Regions from separate parts of the Erwinia sp. Eh17-17 genome, predicted to be linked through region 2. Evidence: predicted binding sites of a transcription regulator. Region 2 holds the regulator's gene; the other holds the start of a gene.
The links. Region 2 encodes CRP, which controls carbon source genes, mostly activating them, when cyclic AMP is high. Its sites were predicted from a motif close to ATGTGANNNNNNTCACAT; they were not measured.

Region 1: a site for CRP is predicted at 1,867-1,884, ahead of deoC (deoxyribose-phosphate aldolase). Genes of this name have one in related genera too.

Annotation. Positions count from the first base shown of each region.
Region 1 is NZ_JBDFQT010000003.1:258,009-261,664, reverse strand. It holds gene ABEH87_RS11080 (patatin family protein) at 1-967, shown strand, start outside; gene ABEH87_RS11075 (TatD family hydrolase) at 964-1,740, shown strand; gene deoC (deoxyribose-phosphate aldolase) at 2,016-2,795, shown strand; gene deoA (thymidine phosphorylase) at 2,859-3,656, shown strand, end outside.
Region 2 is NZ_JBDFQT010000004.1:21,749-25,404, forward strand. It holds gene ABEH87_RS12605 (phosphoribulokinase) at 1-725, shown strand, start outside; gene ABEH87_RS12610 (OsmC family protein) at 876-1,283, opposite strand; gene crp (cAMP-activated global transcriptional regulator CRP) at 1,650-2,282, shown strand; gene ABEH87_RS12620 (YccS/YhfK family putative transporter) at 2,340-3,656, shown strand, end outside.

The sequences.
Region 1 (3,656 bases), on a different contig from region 2:
AGGCGGTGGGCAGCGCGGTATCTTTACTGCCGGTGTGCTTGATGCTTTTCAGCATACTCACTTCAACCCCTTTCATCTGCTGCTTGGCACCTCTGCCGGGGCGCAAAACCTCTCTGCTTTTGTCTGTGCGCAGCCTGGCTACGCCCGTCGGGTCATCACCCGCTATACCACCAGTAAACAGTTTTTTGATCCGCTGCGGTTTGTACGCGGGGGGCATCTCATCGATCTTGACTGGCTGATGGATATTACCCGTCAGGAGTTTCCGCTGGCGATGGATGCCGGAGCGAAGCTGTTTTCCAGCGGGCGCGAGTTCTACATGTGCGCCTGCCGCAGCGATGACTATACCCCGGACTATTTTTCGCCTACCGCCGATACCTGGCATGACATTATTAAAGCCTCCAGCGCTATTCCGGGTTTTTACCGGCCGGGCGTCGATCTGTCCGGCGTCAGCTATCTTGATGGCGGCATCCGCGATGCGATTCCGGTGCGTGAAGCCGCGCGACGCGGCGCGGAAACCATTGTGGTGATCCGCACTGTGCCGTCGCAGATGACCTATACTCCTCTGTGGCTGAAGCGCGTGGAGCGCTGGCTGAGTGAAGGCGCTCTGCAACCGTTAATCAATATTTTGCAGGTACATGAAGAGAGCTATGGCGAGATCCAGCGTTTTATCGACCAGCCACCCGGTAAGCTGCGGATAATTGAAATCTATCCGCCACGCCCGCTCGCCAGCTCCGCGCTAGGCAGCCGCGTGGCGTCGCTCAATCAGGATTATCATCTGGGCAGACGCTGCGGCCACTATTTCCTCGCCACGCTGGGCCAGTGGCTGAGTGACGGAGCGGCCAGTGCTGGCGTTCAGCGCACGGTGGTGCCGCCCGCGCCGGTGGCGAATGAGTCCCACCGGCAGGGGATCGTTGGCGATCCCCTGCCGGGCAATGATGCCGATTATGATAAAGGATCGCTGGCATGACGCAGCACTTCGTTGATACTCACTGCCATTTTGACTTCCCCCCGTTTGTCGGGGATGAAGCCGCCAGCCTGGAACGCGCTGCGGCTGCCGGCGTGGAGAAGATCATTGCGGTTGGCGTTGCGGCTACGCGCTTCGACGGCGTGCTGGCGCTGGCCACACAGTATGATGCGGTCTATGCCGCGCTGGGTGTGCATCCGATGGCGATTGCTGAACATCAGCCACAGGATCTGGAACGGCTGGAGCAGCATCTGCAGCAGCGGCATCCGAAGCTGGTGGCGATCGGGGAAATTGGCCTCGATCTTTATATTGAAAACCCGCAGTTTGAGCGTCAGCAGGCGCTGCTGGACGCGCAGCTGCGGCTGGCGCGTGATTACGATCTGCCGGTGATCCTGCACTCGCGGCGCACTCACGATAAGCTGGCGCTGCACCTGCGCCGTAGCAATCTGCCGCGCCGCGGCGTGGTTCACGGTTTTGCCGGCAGTGAGCAGCAGGCGCTGGCCTTTATTCGTGCCGGATACGCGATTGGCGTGGGGGGCACCATCACCTGGGAGCGTGCCCGTAAAACCCGGCACGTCATGTCCCGTCTGCCGCTCTCTTCGCTGCTGCTGGAAACAGACTCTCCTGATATGCCGTTAAGCGGTTTTCAGGGGCAGCCTAATCGCCCGGAGCGGGTGCGCAATGTCTGGCAGGCTCTGTGTGAACTTCGTCCTGAATCCCCCCAGCAGATAGCTGACACCCTGCGCGAAAATAGCCGTACGCTGTTTGGTTTGTAACACCATGATGCTTTTCCCTGCCGCCACTGCGTTTAAAATGTTATTATTATAACATTGTCGTAAAGTCGCAGCCGACGGGGTATTTGCCGCAAAGAAGCCTGTTTAAGGTGATCTCTCTCACCTTAAATGTGATAATTATGAAACTACCGTCTTTTAATTGTGAGACTTACCACAAAAAAGAGCCTGTTTCGCTGTTATAATTCTAACATTGCAGGGCGCCAGCGGTTATCAGTGTGATAATCGTGTCCTCACCGATCATGATCTGGAGATTAACCATGTCCGATGTAAAAACTCAGGCGCTGCGTGCGCTGCAACTGATGGATCTCACCACGCTGAATGACGACGATACCGATGCTAAGGTGATCGCCCTGTGCCATCAGGCGAAATCCCCGGCCGGTCACACCGCCGCTATCTGTATCTATCCACGTTTCATCCCGATTGCGCGTAAGACGCTGCGCGAACAGGGCACCCCGGATATCCGTATTGCCACGGTGACCAACTTCCCACACGGCAATGACGACATTGATATTGCGCTGGCAGAAACCCGTGCGGCGATTGCTTACGGCGCAGATGAAGTGGATGTTGTATTCCCGTACCGTGCGCTGATTGCCGGCAATGAAACCGTCGGCTTTGAGCTGGTCAAAGCGTGTAAAGCGGCGTGTTCAGAGGCCGGGGTGCTGCTAAAAGTGATTATTGAAACCGGTGAGTTAAAAGAAGAAGCGCTGATCCGCAAGGCTTCTGAGATCGCCATTGATGCCGGTGCCGATTTTATTAAAACCTCGACCGGTAAAGTGCCTGTCAATGCGACCCCCGACGTGGCGGAAATCATGATGCGCGTTATCGCCGATAAAGGCGTTAAAGCGCAGGTTGGTTTTAAGCCTGCGGGTGGCGTGCGCACCGCAGACGATGCGGCGATCTATCTGAAACTGGCCGATGACATCCTGGGCAGCGACTGGGCAGATGCCCGTCATTTCCGTTTTGGTGCATCCAGCCTGCTTGCCAGCCTGCTGAATACTGCGGGCTTCAGCGGTGCCACCAGCGACAGCAAATACTAAAGGATGACGGGTCAGGCATGCCTGACCCGTTGAACCATTTCGCTATTCATACAGGGGGTTACCGTGTTCCTGCCACAAGAAATTATTCGAAAAAAACGTGATGGACAGGCGTTGAGTGAAGAAGAAATTCGCTTTTTTATCAACGGTGTGCGCGACAACACGGTCTCTGAAGGACAGATTGCCGCGCTGGCGATGACCATCTATTTCCACGATATGTCGCTGCCTGAACGCGTCGCCCTGACGATGGCAATGCGGGATTCCGGCTCGGTGCTGAACTGGCAGGCACTGAATCTGAATGGCCCGGTAGTGGATAAACACTCCACCGGCGGCGTGGGCGATGTTACCTCCCTGATGCTTGGCCCGATGGTCGCAGCCTGTGGCGGTTATGTACCGATGATTTCCGGCCGTGGCCTTGGCCATACGGGCGGTACGCTGGATAAACTTGAAGCGATCCCGGGGTTTGATATTTTCCCGCAGGACGATCGCTTCCGGCAGATTATCAAAGAGGTCGGCGTAGCGATCATCGGCCAGACCAGTTCGCTTGCTCCCGCAGATAAGCGCTTCTACGCTACGCGCGATATTACCGCGACGGTCGATTCGATTCCGCTGATTACCGCCTCTATCCTTGCCAAAAAACTGGCTGAAGGTCTTGATGCGCTGGTGATGGATGTAAAAGTGGGTTCTGGCGCATTTATGCCAACCTTCGAACAGTCTGAAGCGCTGGCGCAGGCGATTGTCGGCGTGGCTAACGGTGCCGGATGTAAAACCACCGCGCTGTTAACCGATATGAATCAGGTGCTGGCCTCCAGCGCGGGCAATGCGCTGGAAGTGCGTGAGGCCGTCCGGTTCCTCACCGGGGAG
Region 2 (3,656 bases):
GGCCGGAAATGGACATGGCGATCCGTAAAGCGCGCGATATGGGCAAACACGTCAGCTATTTTGGCCCGGAAGCCAACGACTTTGGTCTGCTGGAACAAACCTTCAGCGAGTATGGCCACAGCGGCACCGGCCAGTCGCGCAAATATCTGCACACCTATGATGAAGCGGTGCCGTGGAATCAGGTACCGGGCACATTTACCCCGTGGCAACCCCTGCCGGAACCGACCGACGTACTGTTTTATGAAGGCCTGCACGGCGGCGTCATGACGCCACAGCACAACGTAGCCGAAAAGGTGGACCTGCTGGTCGGCGTGGTGCCAATCGTCAACCTGGAGTGGATACAGAAGCTGGTGAGGGATACCGGCGAGCGTGGCCATTCGCGCGAAGCCGTGATGGACTCTGTGGTGCGCTCAATGGAGGATTACATCAACTTCATTACCCCGCAGTTCTCGCGCACGCATATCAACTTCCAGCGCGTGCCGACGGTGGATACCTCCAACCCGTTTGCCGCACGCGGTATCCCCTCTCTGGATGAAAGCTTCGTGGTGATCCACTTCCAGGGGCTGGAAGATATCGACTTCCCTTACCTGCTGTCGATGTTACAGGGCTCGTTTATCTCTCATATTAAAACGCTGGTGGTGCCGGGAGGCAAAATGGGGCTGGCGATGGAGCTGATTATGGGGCCGCTGGTCAAAAATCTGATTGAAGGCAAGAAAATCGGCTGAGCGGCTCCAGGTGGGATTAAATATTCACGTGCAGCCATTGATACCCTATGTCGCAATCAGGTCGAAAAAATCTCCGCTGATAGCGAGAGCACAGCGATTACTGACGCTTTTCCACCAGGCCTGCACCGGCATTAACCCCAGTGACAGTCATCAGGACAGCTCAATGACTTCGTAGCTGTGCGTCATTTTCACCCCGCTGCCCAGCATAATGGCCACCGAGCAATACTTCTCTGCGGAAAGATCGACCGCGCGGGACACCGCCTTATCCCCCAGCGCTTTGCCGCTGACGATAAAATGCAGATTGATATGGGTGAAAATACGCGGGGCCTCTTCACGACGCTCTGACGTTAACTTCACCTCACAGTCGGCCACATCGTGACGGCCTTTTTGTAAAATAGAGACCACATCAATGGCGCTACAGCCTCCGGCCGCCATCAGCACCATCTCCATCGGGCTGGGTGCTTTATCCCCTGAGTTTCCATCCATCAGAATCTGATGGCCAGATGAGGATTCTCCCAAAAATGTCAGCCCTTCAACCCATTTAACACGTGCCTGCATAACTAAATCCTCGAATTCATTCAGTTACCGCAGAGTACGCCGCGCCAGGAAAAACGGCAATGCTCCCTTTTTCAAATTATGCTGAAGCGAGACAACAGAAGACAGTCTGGTAAAGCTGTGCTACAAACAAAGCTGCAATATTTTACTGGCATGAGAATGCAAGGTAAAAACGGGACGACAGCACGAGCCATGCTCTTAACAGAGGCCCGTATCATTTCCTATGGGAACGCTTGAATATTTCAACGCCTGGCAGGGACTCATACCCTGATACCCTAAATATTTCGCGCAGCAGGCCAGCGGCGACGCCGCTGCAGCACGTAGAATACAGGGTAGATTAGGCACGATTACAACAGAGGATAACAGCGAATGGTTCTCGGCAAACCGCAAACAGACCCTACTCTCGAATGGTTCCTGTCACATTGCCATATTCACAAATATCCATCCAAAAGCACGCTGATTCATCAGGGTGAAAAGGCGGAAACCCTCTACTACATCGTTAAAGGTTCTGTAGCGGTGTTAATCAAGGATGAAGAAGGCAAAGAGATGATCCTCTCTTACCTCAACCAGGGCGACTTTATTGGCGAACTGGGCCTCTTTGAAGAAGGTCAGGAGCGCAGTGCGTGGGTACGTGCAAAAACAGCCTGTGAAGTGGCTGAAATCTCCTACAAAAAATTCCGTCAGTTGATTCAGGTGAATCCTGACATCCTGATGCGCCTGTCTTCACAAATGGCGCGTCGACTGCAGGTCACATCAGAGAAAGTGGGTAATTTAGCTTTCCTTGACGTTACCGGGCGCATTGCCCAGACGTTACTGAATCTGGCGAAGCAGCCTGATGCCATGACTCACCCGGATGGTATGCAGATTAAAATCACCCGTCAGGAGATCGGCCAGATTGTTGGCTGTTCCCGCGAAACCGTTGGCCGTATTCTGAAAATGCTGGAAGATCAGAACCTGATCTCCGCACACGGTAAAACTATCGTTGTTTACGGCACACGTTAACCGGCTCTGACCCCACGGCGCGACGCCCTGTCGCGCCGTTTTTATTTGGTGTGGATCATGTGGCGGCGAATCATCTATCATCCCGAAGTTAACTATGCGCTCAGGCAAACGCTGGTGCTGTGTTTACCTGTGGCCATTGGCTGGATGCTGGGTGAACTGCAAAGCGGTCTGCTGTTCTCTTTGGTGCCTGCCTGCTGTAATAACGCCGGTCTTGATACCCCGCACAAACGCTTCTTTAAACGCCTGATAGTGGGCGGTGGACTGTTCGCCTTCAGCAGTTTTTTAATCCAGTACGCCGGAGCCGAAGGCGTGCCGCTGCCGGTGATCCTGCTGGTCATGGCATTATTGCTGGGCGTGACCGGTGAAATCAGTCCGCTTCATGGCCGTCTGTTACCCGCTTCTCTGATCGCTGCCATCTTCACCCTCAGCCTTGCCGGGCGGATGCCGATGTGGCAGCCACCGCTGTTGTATATTCTTGGCACCGTCTGGTACGGCGCATTTAACTGGTTCTGGTTCTGGCTGTGGAAAGAGCAGCCGATGCGCGAAACCCTCAGTCTGCTATACCGCGAGCTGGCCGACTACTGCGACGCCAAATACACCCTGCTCACCCGACTGACTGACCCGGAAACTGCCCTGCCGCCGCTGCTGGCACGCCAGCAGAAAGCGGTCGATCTGATTAACACCTGCTACCAGCAGATGCATATGCTGTCCGCCAGCCGCGATAACCACTATCAGCGCCTGACGCGGGCGTTTCAGGTGGCACTCGACTTACAGGAACACATTGCGGTCAGTCTGCATCAGCCGGAAGAAGTGCAGAAACTGGTGGAGCAGAGCCACGCTGAGGCGGTGATCCGCTGGAATGCCCAGACCATTGCCGCCCGGCTGCGGGTGCTGGCGGATGACATTCTCTACCACCGTTTTGCGCAACGTTTCACCATGGACAAACCGCTGCAGGCGCTGGAGAAAATCGCCCGTCAGCATCCGGATAACCCGGTGGGTAACTTTTGTTACTACCACTTCAGCCGCATTGCACGGGTACTACGCACCCAGCGCCCGCTGTACCGTCGCGACCTGATGGCCGACCGCCAGCGCCGCCTGCCGCTGCTTCCCGCGCTGAAAAGCTACCTGTCGCTGAAATCCTCGGCCCTGCGCACCGCCGCACGCTATGCCGTTATGCTGACCTTTGCCAGCTCTCTGGCACTGTTCTTTAACCTGCCGAAGCCTTACTGGATCCTGATGACAGTGATGTTTGTCAGCCTTAATGGTTACAGCGCCACCAGGGTACGTATTCAGCACAGAGCGCTGGGTACGCTGGCCGGGCTGGTGATTGCCGCCACCACGCTGGGCCTGCATGTCCCGGAGTCCTGGGTGCTG